Regions from separate parts of the Nostoc sp. DSM 114159 genome, predicted to be linked through region 3. Evidence: riboswitches for the same ligand, from Rfam matches in the RefSeq annotation. Region 3 holds a riboswitch; each other region holds the start of a gene.
What was found. Region 3 has a riboswitch for cobalamin ahead of cobG (precorrin-3B synthase). Riboswitches for the same ligand answer to the same signal wherever they lie in the genome.
Positions count from the first base shown of each region.

Region 1 (4,576 bases), 5.1 Mb from region 3:
ACCAATGGCATCTTGGCCGCCACATAAACGCGTAGCAAGATCCCTATAAGGGTACAATTTTGAATTGTTATTGATGGTTTTAGGAAACTTTTTCGAGTTTCTTCTGAGTAAATTTGGATAGATTGTGGCCTTTGAGTACTGAAAATGTGCCAAGAGTACCAAGAATGAGTAAGCTCAGGATAGAAGTAGGTTCAGGAACAGTGACTATAGTTGCAGAAAAACTAATAGGTAACTCACTATCTTCTAATCCTAAATTTTCAAAACCTGGTATGATTGGCGGCGCAGAAAATACCTCTAAATAACCTGGTGTCGGCAAAAAACTCGCAAAAAATGGACTAGAATAGTTTCCTCCCGAAGTGGAATACCCAAAACCATCACCTGTTAACTGCTGAGTATTAAGACTAATTAAATTATCAACATTAAAAGGTTCGTTTCCGGGGATCGGAGTCCCAGCGGGTTGCAAACCAGTAATTGTTTCACCATTTCGCGTACCAGTAATTCCAGTAATTAAGTAAAAACCCAAATCATTAGGGGTGTCATTAGTGGTGAAAGTACCATTCGCCTCTATGCCAGTACCAGAATAATTCCAACTCCAACTTAAAGCAGAAGCAGATGGCATTGTCCCGAAAACTAATCCAGATGTGGTGACGAGGGCTATGGCAGATAGAGTTAGATTTTTCATGGAAGTCGTTACTGCGATCGCGGATCTTGTAGAAGGCTCCCGTGTATTATACGGAAGGAAAGATAGTATTATCAATCTTGGCTATTTCCTTAGCAGCGATTGCATAACCACGCCAAAGCAGCATCAACATTACTAACCTGCTCCCCTGGCGGGATCGCTGGACGATTTACCATCACAACCTTTACGCCGAGTTCTCGCGCTGCAATTATCTTGGGCTTTGTGGCATCGCCACCGCTATTTTTGCTGACGATGGTATCAATGTTATTCTGAATCAGAATTTGTCTTTCATTATTGAGAGTAAAAGGGCCGCGATCGCACAATACCATCCCCGGCGGTACTAAAGCATCATCGCTAGGAGGGTCAATCATCCGCATCAAAAACCAAATTTTCTCTAAATGAGCAAAAGCGGCGAGTTCTTGCCTACCAACTGTCAAAAACACTCGCTGTGACTGATTTTGCAGCACGGTTGCTGCGGCTGCAACACTATCAACTTCAATCCAGCGATCGCCACTTTCTTTTTCCCAAGGCGGACGGATTAACATCAAACGGGGAACTCCAACTTCCGTTGCTGCATCTGCCGCATTGCAGGAAATCTGACTAGCAAAAGGATGGGTTGCATCAATTAATAAGTCGATTTGCATGACTCGCAGATAGCTAGCCAATCCAGCCACACCGCCGAAGCCTCCAACCCGTAAATCGCCCAGAGGTACTGACGGTTCGCGGGTGCGGCCAGCTAGAGAGGTGATTACTTCTAACCCTTGGATAGTCGTAACTTTGGCAGCTAATTCTGCTGCATCACCTGTCCCACCCAGAATCAAAACGCGCATCATTAAGATAAAGGTGGAATTTTTGCTAAAATCCCCTTTTTCATCGCTTCTGGACGTTCTGACCAAGGCAGCAAACCATCTGCTTTAGCATAGTATTGACTAGCACATTCCAATACCGCAGACGCACTCCCATCAACGGCTAAATCACCAAATAAATATGTTAATTTGCCTTTGGCACTAAAGGCAACTACACAAGAACGATTACAAGCACTCATGCATTCAACTTCCTGAATCGGGAATCGATCTCGTAACTCCCAATCTTGTGCCAGCTGCTGAAGTTGGTGTAAAAGTTTTTCACCACCACTTTCACCTAAGCGTTTTCCATTTTGCCAAACACTGGCACAGGTTTTGCAAACAAATAAAGTATGTTCAGCAACTTCCATTGGACTGGTTGGGGAAATATTTACAGTCGTAGTCATCTGTACCTCGCAGATATGTGAAACTAATAAATCTATTTCGGCGGGCATCCTGACTCACTCAATTTGAGATTTTCGATTTAGTTCCTGAATCTCAAATTAGTTCACAGTTGCGGGACAGTGCCGGATTTGCACCGAACTTTCCCCGTTACCTCTGGTGGCTGACTCCCACCAGAACCGAATAACCTTATCGATCGTACACTAAAGTTATCGGAGAATACGAAACAGCAAACTTTGCGCTCACGCTCAAACTGGACGACAACTAGATAAAATACTGTGCATCTTTACTACTTTAACGTGAGTCTCCAACGGAGGCGCACCTGCGGGAAGGGCGAAAGAAACAAGTCAAATCCTCTTCCCTTCTGCCTCCTGCCTCCTGCCTCCTGCCTTGTTTCTTAGGAGTTCGATGAACTTCTCCCGGACAACCTCCCTCTCCCACAGGCAAAGGGAGGAGCTACGAAAGATTAGGGTTTTGGCTCCCCTCTCCGTGTCGGGGAGGGGTTGGGAGAGAGGTCAAAAAAGGGCTTGTCGAACTCACGTTACTTTAACTGTATCAGTTAGAACTTAAGGGGTGGACATCTACAATTTTGAGCGAACAACACAAAGCATCGCCGTATTCTGTACCTAATAAATCAAGCCAAGGTAGAGAACTAGATGTAAGTTGATGAGGCAGTATGTTGCTTTATTGTTGTAACATTTTCAACAGAACCTCTGGGCTGTCCATTTTATCCATGACAACCTCAATAAAAGCAAGTTGGTCATGGTTTTGTTGAGCTGTTTGTAATGCTTTGTCTAACTGGGATTCGGTACTAACTTTAATTGCCCAGGCATTGCCAGCGAAAACTTCAGGAAGCTGATGATAATTCCAAGGTTGAATGTCGTTATAGGGCATACGTTCACCGTGAATATCACGCTCTATAGTATATCCATCATTGTTGAGTAAAAAAATAATCGGTTTTAGATTATAGCGTAAGATGGTTGAAAGTTCTTGTGCAGTCATTTGGAAAGACCCGTCACCAACTAGTAGGATAGAGCGACGTTGTGATGCGGCAATGGCACAACCAAGTAATGAACCAACAGAGTAACCAATCGAGCCCCAAAGTACTTGCCCAACGAAAGTAGCTCCTTTTGGTAAAGGAACGGTAGAAGCCCCAAACAAACAAGTTCCAGTCTCGGCAACAATAATGTCATCTTCTTGGAGAAAATGAGCAAATCTATACCAAAAATGTTGCTGCGAAATCGGTGCCGAAGAGTCGCCAACGATAGGCTCTATAAAACCAGGATCTAAATTCTCTGTTGCTGATTTGAAGTAAAGCGTTTGAGGATCGCGGTGCTGCAACCGTTGGCTTAAAGCAGAAAGCACATCTGCCATAGCGACATTGTTGTATAAAGCATGTTTAACTTTTACATACTCCCCATGCACTTCAATAGTTTGGCTGGGATCGAGTTTGGCAGAAAACTTGCCTGTGTTGAAATCAGTCATCAAAGCACCGATAGTTAAAACACAATCTGCCTGCTCAATACGTTTTCTAACAGATTCCTCACTGGCAGCACCATTATATATGCCGATGAATTGGGGGTGGCTTTCTTCTAGCAATCCTTTGCCCATGTTCATCGTGGCATAAGGGTATCCGGTAGCTGTTAGCAGTTCTCGCAATTGTTCATGCAAGTGATAACGAGCTACACCAATATCAGCAATAATCACAGGTTGGGAAGCTTTTTCCAGTATATTTACACAGACATCAACTATTTCTGCTATTGTAGCGCCATCACTCTGAAATACAGGGGGTATAAACAAATCAGATGGTGCAGAAACCTCTGTGAGAGCAACATCCATAGGTATGGAAATATAAACAGGTAATTTCTTCAGCAAACAGATACCCAAAACTCTGTCAATTTCCGTTGTTGCATTTTCCTTTGTTAAATATGCTTGAGCCACCGTTACCTGTTGATACATTCGGGCAAAGATTGAAAAATCACCAGTACCAAACGTATGATGGACAAGTGAACCAAGAGCTTGAATTTTAGTTGCAGGAGCACCAGTAATCGCTACAACCGGAACGTGTTCAGCATAAGCGCCAGCGACACCATTAATAGCACTGAGTTCACCAACACCAAAGGTAGTTACTAATGCCGCAACACCATTAATCCGACCATAACCATCGGCAGCATAAGATGCGTTAAGTTCGTTGCAAGTAGGAATTAACTCGATGCCATCGTGGTTAACAATATAGTCGAGAAATTCCATATTATAGTCTCCAGCAACGCCAAAGATATGCTTGATGCCGATTTGCTCCAGACGAAGCAATAAATAGTCGCTAACAGTAAACTTTGCCATTGTCCAAGCCCAAATTTTACCCCTTTAGAGTATGAAAACTTTAACTTAGATGCGTATCTCTGAAGTAAGAATAGGATTGTGACTTTTGCCGTTCAGCTTAAAAACTGAGCATAATCATAGACGTTTATCTAAGAAGAACTTCTACCGGAAGGTTAAAAATCAAGATAAATAGTTATTTCTAAAGAATTAAAAGTATTTCTTGTAAGTGGTTCTTGAGAAAGATGTTTTCAAGACTAGGGTTTGGTGTCCTAGTTAATATGTACAATTTAGTTTGTTCATTTTTCAAATATAAAATTGATTTTTCTATTTAGCT
Region 1 covers NZ_JBPFEH010000001.1:6,539,510-6,544,085, forward strand. Annotated here, with positions in the region: gene ACR5KR_RS27675 (PEP-CTERM sorting domain-containing protein) at 80-682, opposite strand; gene ACR5KR_RS27680 (cobalt-precorrin-6A reductase) at 772-1,509, opposite strand; gene ACR5KR_RS27685 (DUF1636 domain-containing protein) at 1,512-1,928, opposite strand; cobalamin riboswitch at 1,951-2,122, opposite strand; gene ACR5KR_RS27690 (alpha-keto acid decarboxylase family protein) at 2,608-4,263, opposite strand.
Region 1: it holds a riboswitch for cobalamin, as region 3 does, so the genes downstream of both, ACR5KR_RS27685 (DUF1636 domain-containing protein) here and cobG (precorrin-3B synthase) in region 3, are expected to answer to the same signal.

Region 2 (4,576 bases), 5.0 Mb from region 3:
GCTGAAAAACTCAATGGTCGTCTGGCAATGATTGGCTTCGTCTCACTTATCGCTGTGGAAGTAATCACCGGACACGGCCTGATTGGATGGCTGACAAGCTTGTAAATAATTTCGACTATTCAAAAATTACATTCAATCAACCCATAGAAAATTAAAGGAGAGTTATGAGAACTGATTTTGATTTCCCTAAACAAGATTTGATTGGCCCCGTTGTTTTCCGACCTGATTTCACCAACTTTGAGAAAATCAATCTTAACCAAGCTTGGTCATTGTTTTTCACCGCAGGTCAAGATGACAAAGCACTTGGACAAGAAATTGAATTAGGCAAGTTTTTTACTAACCTTTTAATTGCTGTAGGAGTAACAGGAATCCTTTGGGGAACTTTCTTCAGCAATTTGGGATAAGCAATTGTATAAGCGTGTTCAATCGAATAAATTCGCTTGAAGTCTTGGTAAACAAAACCAAGACTTCTTTTAAATATATAGTGATGTCTGAGTTTGAGGCTTGTTTCTGCTTCAAAAAGATTTAAGTCCTGATAGAAGCATTGTCTTTCATTATTGAAATTCTCTAACTGTAAAATTATTAAAAATTGCGAAATAATTCTACTATTCGTTGTTGCACTCGTTCTCTAACTACTCCTGACTCAGCAGATAACCCATTAAATAACATCTCATATATCAATGGTATGCCCAACTCTAACTCTTCTAAAAGTGTACGCTGGCTAAATATATCTTGGGGTTTGCCTTCTAAAATCAGTCGCCCTTTATCCATAACAAAAATCCAATCCGCCCACCGATAGACTAAATCTAAATCATGAGTTGCCATTATTAAAGTAGTGCCATCTTGATGAATTTTTTTCAGAGTTGCTATCAAATTACGAGTATGTTTGACATCTAAATAGGCAGTAGGCTCATCCAGCACTAATAGTTCTGGTTGTAGTACCATCACATCTGCAATAGAAACTCGCTTTTTTTGTCCCAAACTCAGATGATGTACTGGTCTTTGGGCTAAAGTAGTTAGTCCAAATTCAACTAATGTTTGCTCTACTCGCTGTTGAATTTCCGATACTGGTAAACCCAAATTACACAAACCGTAAGATATATCTTCTTCAACAGTAGAAGCTACTAATTGTTGTTCTGGATCTTGAAATACTAACCCGACATTTTGCCTTAATTTAGCCAGATAATTCCGATTATAACTTAACGGTTCACCACGCCACCGAACAATTCCAGAATCAGGTTTATATAGACCATTAGCTAGTAAAAATAATGTTGTTTTACCACAACCATTCTGACCAATTAACGCACATCTTTTACCTAATGGAATGTTCAATGTTACACCATTCAAAGCTGATTGTTGTGCGCCAGGATAAGTATAATATACCTGCTCAAATTGAAGTAAATATTCCTGCATTCCGCCAAAAGTCCAATCCTATTAATACTACACAGCCGAAAATCGCTTCGATAATATACCGTAATTGAGGACGATAGCGACTCTGATGCCAAACTCGAAATTCACCAACAAAACCTCGTGCTTCCAGTCCCAGAGAGAACTGACTATATCGTTCTAAGGTTCGCTGTAATAGTTGTCCGATTAGTAGTGCTAAACTTTTCATTCCACTACGCCAAGTTCGGTAGCCACCACGGGAATTTTGTGCTGTCCATAATTCATTGGCTGTGTTCAGCAGGATGAAAATAAACCGATACATTAGCAATAATAAATCGGTTAACAGCACTGGGAATCGTAAGTAACGCAGAGTTTGTAATATCTCTATGAAAGGGACGGTCAACATGAGAAAATATAAGCAAGAAACAGAGGCTAATGCTCTGGTTAAAAGTCCCAATGCTTGGATACTGCCACTATGGCTGATATAAATATAGAAGTGTCCGAGAGTCAGTCCATACCACGAATCTAATTTGACGCTTTGTAAATCAGGAATGGCAACTCCATTTACCATCAGGGCTGGTAAACTCGTCAAACAAAAAACTATGGTGAACGTTAACAACCGAAAATAAACTCCAGCCGGAATTCTTGCATAAATTACTGTCCAAATACTCATCCAAACTATGATTAAAATTTGTACTAGCGGATGGCTGGCAAGGGAAATAGCAAGAGTAGTAAATGCAAAAATTAGTTTATGTTCTGGTGGCAATCTCCGGAGTCTATTGGTATAAGCTAAAGTGTCTATTTGCAGGCTCATTCTTCACGTTTTTGTTGTTGGGAACGTCCTTTATACAACCCAATTGCATAACCGACTACTCCAGCACCTAAAGCTGCTTGTGAAGCAAATAATAAACTTTCTATTTCCCCACTAGCTGGTTCAAAAAATGATTTAAACCAGGGTTTATATCCAGGTTGGATTTCAGTAATAGCAATTTCTGCTTTGTCATCGGAACCTGTAAATTCGCCACCACGGACAAATATTAACGGTGCAACTGCTAAAGCTAATACAGCTACTACCAACAGCCAGTTACTCAACCCTTTTTTAGACTGATTCATTTCTTTGGGGTTCCCGTTTGATTAATTTCAGCAATTCCAACTCTTGAGGATTATAAGATTGCAGCCAGTTCCACACCAATACAGTTAGCAACCCTTCACTAATTGCTAAAGGGACTTGAGTTATGGCAAAAATCCCGGCGAACTTGGTAAATGAAGCGAGAAACCCACCAATAGGTGCAGGAAAAGCTAAGGCGAGTTGGATAGAAGTGATAACGTAAGTGAGTAAATCTGCGATCGCAGCTGCTAGAAATATCGCAATTTTTTGTTTACCACCCAACTTGATTGTCAGATTATATATCCAGTAAGCGGCAAATGGCCCAGCGATCGCCATTGAAAAAGCATTTGCTCCCAGCGTCGTTAAGCCGCCATGCGCTAGTAACAAAGCTTGAAACAACAATACTAAACTACCCAAAACCGTCATAGTGAGGGGGCCAAACAGCACCGCACCTAACCCCGTCCCTGTAGGATGAGAACAGCTACCCGTGACGGAAGGGATTTTTAACGCTGACAGCACGAAAGTGAAAGCACCAGCCAGGCCTAGTAGCAGTTTTAGCTGTGGGTTAGCTTGAGTAATGCGAGTCAGACTACGCAATCCTAATAAAAAAAATGGTAATGCCACAATCCACCAAAAAATCGCCCACTGCACTGGTAAAAAACCTTCCATAATGTGCATAGCGTAGGCGGGTTTGGGTAAACCAACTACCAGATAAAAACTGATAACTCCCATCAGGGTTAGACTGACTAACGCCTGTTTTCTTTTCATAACCTGTACCTCGCAGATTTATGTAAACGAATTGATTCTAACCGGCGGGCATCCTGACTCACCTATTTTAGGTTCACAGTTGCGGGACAGTGCTGGATTTTCACCAGACTTTCCCCCTTGCGTCCGATGGCTGCTCCCCATCAGAACCGATTGGAGTAACTATATCACTATTACCAATTTTGAACAGCGATTTTTTCTTAATACAGCTGCCGCAATACGGTTCAGTTAAGGCTCAAACAGTTGTAAATTAGGTATTGCTTCCAAAAATGGAAATCAAGTACGGTGTATCTGAAAGAATTCTCATTAATGTATTACAAGATACAAAATACTGAGATATTCAAAGCAATAGAGATGGCTATTCCAGCAACTTCAATCGAAGAAGCGATGCCTTCGGCAAGCCGCTAAGAGCGTCTACGCTAAAACTAAGGTCGAAGAGGAACGTCATCGCTCGTTACCAGCACAACTGGTAGTTTGCTTGATAATAACAATGAGCCTGTGGTCGAGAGATGCAATGCGGGATGTACCTATTTTCAGGAGTGTCAGCTAAATGTAAAGATAAATATTTCTGATTAGTATTAATAATCAAACTATAGTAAATCTTAATCTTATATCATGTCCGGCTAATCACTTATGATTACCGGATCTGTGCAAAAATCCCAAAAGTCTCTTTCCCCCTGATCCCAGCAAGAACTGCCCTCTAAATGATAAGTCTTCAACCGGATATGATATTAAACGACCTTTCAGGGCTTCAATTCCAACTTTCATGACTATCACGCTGTTGAATGAGCATAGTCATTTGATAGTCAAAAGAGGCTTATATAGCAATTCAGCTCCCTAGTACTACAAATGCCTAGAAGCTGAAACACTTATATTATCTTACTTTTAAAATGGCTCAGGTCGGAGTTGAACCAACGACCCCAGGCTTATGAGTCCCGTGCTCTAACCAACTGAGCTACTGAGCCATGTTTTTCAAAATCATTAACTACTATAGCATATAAATTTGCTCAAGACTAGTCTGTTTTGCAATTTTGTTAGAACTTTCATTCTTATTGAGGTAATAAAAGTAGAAGAGGGAGGTAAACTCCCTCAACTAACAAAGCAATGATTTAGTTAAAGACAACTAAGAATTACAGGCGTTGTGGTAGAAAGGCTATTGGGTTAACAGCACCCTTGCCTGATGGATGAATTTCAAAGTGGCTGTGTGGGCCAGTGCTGTGACCAGTAGTACCCATTAAAGCAATTGTTTCTCCTTGATGTACCTGTTGACCCGGTTGCACCAGAATCTTGCTGTTATGAGCATAGCGAGTGCTGCTG
Region 2 covers NZ_JBPFEH010000001.1:6,404,653-6,409,228, reverse strand. Annotated here, with positions in the region: partial or broken gene ACR5KR_RS27055 (chlorophyll a/b-binding protein) at 1-105, shown strand, start outside; gene ACR5KR_RS27050 (hypothetical protein) at 165-404, shown strand; gene ACR5KR_RS27045 (energy-coupling factor ABC transporter ATP-binding protein) at 583-1,413, opposite strand; gene cbiQ (cobalt ECF transporter T component CbiQ) at 1,388-2,200, opposite strand; gene ACR5KR_RS27035 (energy-coupling factor ABC transporter substrate-binding protein) at 2,197-2,499, opposite strand; gene ACR5KR_RS27030 (energy-coupling factor ABC transporter permease) at 2,486-3,262, opposite strand; cobalamin riboswitch at 3,289-3,428, opposite strand; partial or broken gene ACR5KR_RS27025 (hypothetical protein) at 3,693-3,785, shown strand; tRNA gene ACR5KR_RS27020 (tRNA-Met) at 4,151-4,224, opposite strand; gene ACR5KR_RS27015 (peptidoglycan DD-metalloendopeptidase family protein) at 4,390-4,576, opposite strand, start outside.
Region 2: it holds a riboswitch for cobalamin, as region 3 does, so the genes downstream of both, ACR5KR_RS27030 (energy-coupling factor ABC transporter permease) here and cobG (precorrin-3B synthase) in region 3, are expected to answer to the same signal.

Region 3 (4,576 bases):
CCAGTTATCGGCAAAACTGAGCAAGAAGCTAAAGACAAATTCGATCGAATTCAGGAGTTGATCGATCCGGTGGTCGGCTTAAATTTGCTTGGCTCAATGATCGGTGGATTTGACCTATCCGGCTATCCATTGGACGGGCCGTTGCCAGAGCTACCAGAGACTAACGGGGGTAAAAGCCGTCAGCAACTTCTGATTGACCTAGCTAAGAGAGAAAATTTCACGATTCGACAACTGTATTTGTCGATAGCTGGAGCGCGTGGGCATCGTCAGATTCTAGGCACACCAGAACAAATTGCCGATCAGCTAGAAGATTGGTTTGTCAATGGCGGGGCAGATGGCTTTAATATTATGCCGCCCTGGTTGCCGGGAGGATTGGATGAGTTTGTAGACTTGGTAATTCCTGAATTGCAACGTCGGGGTCTGTTCCGTACAGAGTATGAAGCACGAACCCTGCGCGAAAATCTTGGTTTACCTCGTCCAGTAAATCAGTTTAGCAAAGTTGCTACTCGTGAAGCGGCGATCGCCTAACTTTTTCTAAAGCAAGTTTTTCAGCAAAAAGGCTCAAGCATTCCCAATACAGTTAGGATAAGCATTTTGAACTCAGAATTAGCTTTGGGGAAAAGGGAAATGGGTTTGCGGTTAAAGGTTTTTTATTCCCCTTTCCCCTTTCCCCTTTAACCGAACCGTATTGCAAGCATTCCTGCCTGAGCCATGACTAAATTCAATTTATAGATTAGCTTCAAGAACTATATCTTGCGATCGGTAGTGGATAAGCTCAGTTAAAATTTATCGCCATAGTAATGTAAAATGATTATCTGGATGATGTCTGGTTGATATCTATAACCTCAACAAAGTCTAAATTACTAAAGCTGAGAGTTGGGAAACTCCGGTGAAATTCCGGGACTGTGCCGCAGCTGTGATGGGATGACCCAAGTCAGAATGCCAACTCTCAGGATGTCCTCAAGACACACTCACCGTCTACTCCCTGCGTTGCACGGGGAAGGAGTTCTAAAATTGGTTTCTGGATTTGCCACTTGTCCCGGCTTGTTTTATGCTACTCCTGCCGCAGATGGGATATTATCTCGCGTTAGAATACCAGGTGGAATTATTACTAGTCAGCAGTGCCGTGCAATCGCAGATATAGCAGAACAGCACGGTGGCGGCTATATAGATGTGACTAATCGAGCTAACCTGCAAGTTCGTGAAATCCGCACCGGGATAAATGCTGAGGTTCTGAAATACCTCCAAAATATGGGATTGGGTTCTGACAATACTGTTGTAGACCAAATCCGCAATATTATGACCAGTCCAACTGCTGGTATCGACCCGCTAGAATTAATCGATACTCGCCCTTTTGTTCAAGGTTGGGATGATTATATTGCAGCACATCCGGCGCTTTCGGGACTGTCGGCCAAATTCAGCGTTTGCTTTGATGGTGGTGGGATAATTCAGGTGGGCGATCGCTTGAATGATATCGCCTTTGCAGCTGTCTTACTTAACGATAATGTTTATTTTCGGCTCTCTCTCAGTGTTGGTGAGAAGGGTCAACCCCCCAGCGATACGGGAATTTTGTTACCACCAGAAGACTGTTTGCCCGTCTTAGCAGCTTTGGCGGATGTCTATCTAGCTTATAGCGATCATACTACGAGTAAGCGGCGGCTACGTCTAAGAGAGTTATTGAATACTTTGGGTTGTGAAAATTATCTCCAAGAAGTTGAGCAGCGTTTACCTTTTTCTCTTTTGTACAGTGACAGAAAAGACCTACTCCCTCAGCAAGGCAAGTTACAGTGTACACACAAGTCTGAAACAGTTCACTCATCTGAGTTTAAGCGTAAGTTTTACCCCTCCCTAACCCTCCCCCCTTCGACAAGCTCAGGGCATCGCTTGGAAAGGGGAGGGAACTGTATTTCTAGTTTCCCCCCTTTCCAAGGGGGGATTAAGGGGGGTAATTCGACTTGTGTGTACACCGTAGACCAAGGCAAAGGGGAGAAATATCAGCATATTGGCATTCATCCCCAACGTCAGCAAGGCTTATTTTACATTGGTGTCGTCTTGCCCCTTGGTCGATTGGAAAGTAGACAGATGCGGGGTTTAGCAGATTTAGCGGCAAAATACGGTAGTGGAACTCTCAGGCTAACCCCTTGGCAAAATTTGCTCCTTACAGATATTCCTCAGCAATGGGTTGCTGATGTCCAAAGTGAAATTGGTTTATTAGAATTAGATTGCTCTGCAACCAATATCAAGGGTGGATTAGTTGCCTGTTCGGGAAAAAAAGGTTGCGCCGCTTCTGCCACTGACACTAAAAGTCATGCATTGGCATTGGCAGAGTATCTTAAAACTCGCGTTACTCTCGATTACCCAGTTAATATCCACTTCACTGGCTGCGAAAAATCTTGTGCCCAGCACAGCAAAAGTGATATTACTCTCCTCGGCGTCACCATTGAGGCTGAAAATAGAACTGTGGAAGGCTATCACGTTTATGTTGGTGACAGCAATCAGAAATTCGGACGCGAACTATATCAATATGTAACTTTTGCCGAACTACCTGCATTAATAGAGCGGATGCTATATGTATATAAAATTCAACGCTTAAATTCTAATGAGTCCTTTGGAGAATTTGCTAATCGATTTGCACTGGAACAATTACAGCAATTATTTAATATAATCCCTCAATCAATTGCGAACAAAAAGATTCCCAACTTTTTAGAGAAGTCGGCAATCTAAGCCTTTTGATTTTTATATATTAATCCCAAATTTAAAATCCCAAATTGAATGCCCGACTATATCCGAGATGCCAACGAAATTTACCGTAATTCTTTTGCAATCATCCGGTCAGAAGCGAACTTAGATGTGTTGCCACCCGATGTAGCAAAAGTTGCTGTACGTCTAATTCATGCCTGTGGGATGACGGATATTGTCACTGACTTGGGATATTCACCAACAGCAGTACAATCCGCAAGAGCAGCACTGGCAAATGGAGCGCCAATACTGTGCGATTGCCGCATGGTTGCCGATGGCGTTACCAGACGGCGGTTGTCTGCAAACAATCAAGTTATCTGTACCCTCAACGAGCCAGAAGTACCAGAACTTGCCCAGCGTATGGGTACTACAAGGTCGGCGGCAGCTCTTGAATTATGGCGATCGCACCTGGAAAGCTCAGTAATTGCAATTGGGAATGCGCCCACAGCCCTGTTCCGATTGTTAGAAATCCTTGATGAAGGAGCGCCCAAACCTGCAATTATCTTAGGCTTTCCAGTGGGGTTTGTCGGTGCAGCAGAATCAAAAGCCGCACTGGCAGCAGATAGCAGAAATGTACCATTTTTAACCTTACACGGTCGGCGCGGTGGAAGTGCGATCGCGGCAGCAGCAGTTAACGCCCTGGCAACGGAGGAAGAATGAATATGCAACCCAAAGGTCGTCTTTATGGAATTGGTATCGGTCCAGGCGATCCCGAACTATTGACCATCAAAGCACTGCGGCTATTACGTGCGGCTCCTGTGGTAGCTTATCAATCAGCCACAGATAAAGAAAGTATTGCTAGAGCGATCGTGGCGCAGTATCTTCCTGGCAATCAAATCGAAGTACTATTTCACCTCCCCCGCGCTTTGGAACCAGAAAAGGCCCAGTCTATTTATGACCAGGAAATTCAACCAATCGCTGACCATTTAGCAGCAGGTCGAGATGTTGTAGTATTATGCGAGGGCGATCCATTTTTCTATGGTTCGTTCATGTACGTGTTCACGCGGTTATGCGACCAGTACGAAACAGAAGTTGTCCCCGGAGTTTCCTCGCTGATGACTTGTCCGGTAGCCTTGGGTGTACCTTTCACCTACTACAATGATATTCTCACAGTCTTACCCGCCCCTTTGCCAGCAGAAGAACTGACTACACATCTGCTGATGACCGACGCCGCCGCAATTATGAAACTAGGTCGTCACTTTACCAAAGTACGAGATATCTTGCATAAATTAGGCCTAGCATCACGGGCAAGATATATTGAGCGGGCATCAACATCACAGCAACGCATCATCCCCCTAGATGAAGTCGATCCAGCCGAAGTACCCTATTTCTCAATGATTGTGATTCCCACCAAGAATCGACTATAGACTGACCTTTTCTTTTTAGTTAAGGTATTATTTAACCGATGATTGGGAATTTACCATAAAGAAATACTTCAAGAAAAGTTGATGGCTTCTAATAGCACCTTCACTCCTGACACGATCGCTGCTGGCTTTCATGCCCTGTCTGACCCTCTACGGATTCAGGTATTAGAACTGCTGCGCTCTCAAGAACTATGCGTGTGTGACCTATGCGACCACCTGGGAACCACTCAATCTAAACTGTCTTTTCACCTCAAAACCCTGAAAGAAGCGGGTTTAGTTCGCGCTCGTCAAGAAGGGCGCTGGATTTACTACAGCCTCAATCTACCGCAGTTTGCTGCCTTAGAGCAGTATTTAGCAGAATTCCGCCGTTTTAGCCCCATATTATCTATTCGTCCCCCCTGCGAGATTTAAAAATACATCAATTTTTTTTGTAATATTTTGTTGGCTTTTCGCTTTTTAGGCATTGACAAATC
Region 3 covers NZ_JBPFEH010000001.1:1,389,655-1,394,230, forward strand. Annotated here, with positions in the region: gene ACR5KR_RS05490 (LLM class flavin-dependent oxidoreductase) at 1-528, shown strand, start outside; adenosylcobalamin-variant (AdoCbl-variant) riboswitch at 870-953, shown strand; gene cobG (precorrin-3B synthase) at 940-2,724, shown strand; gene ACR5KR_RS05500 (precorrin-8X methylmutase) at 2,773-3,399, shown strand; gene ACR5KR_RS05505 (precorrin-2 C(20)-methyltransferase) at 3,402-4,106, shown strand; gene ACR5KR_RS05510 (ArsR/SmtB family transcription factor) at 4,188-4,514, shown strand.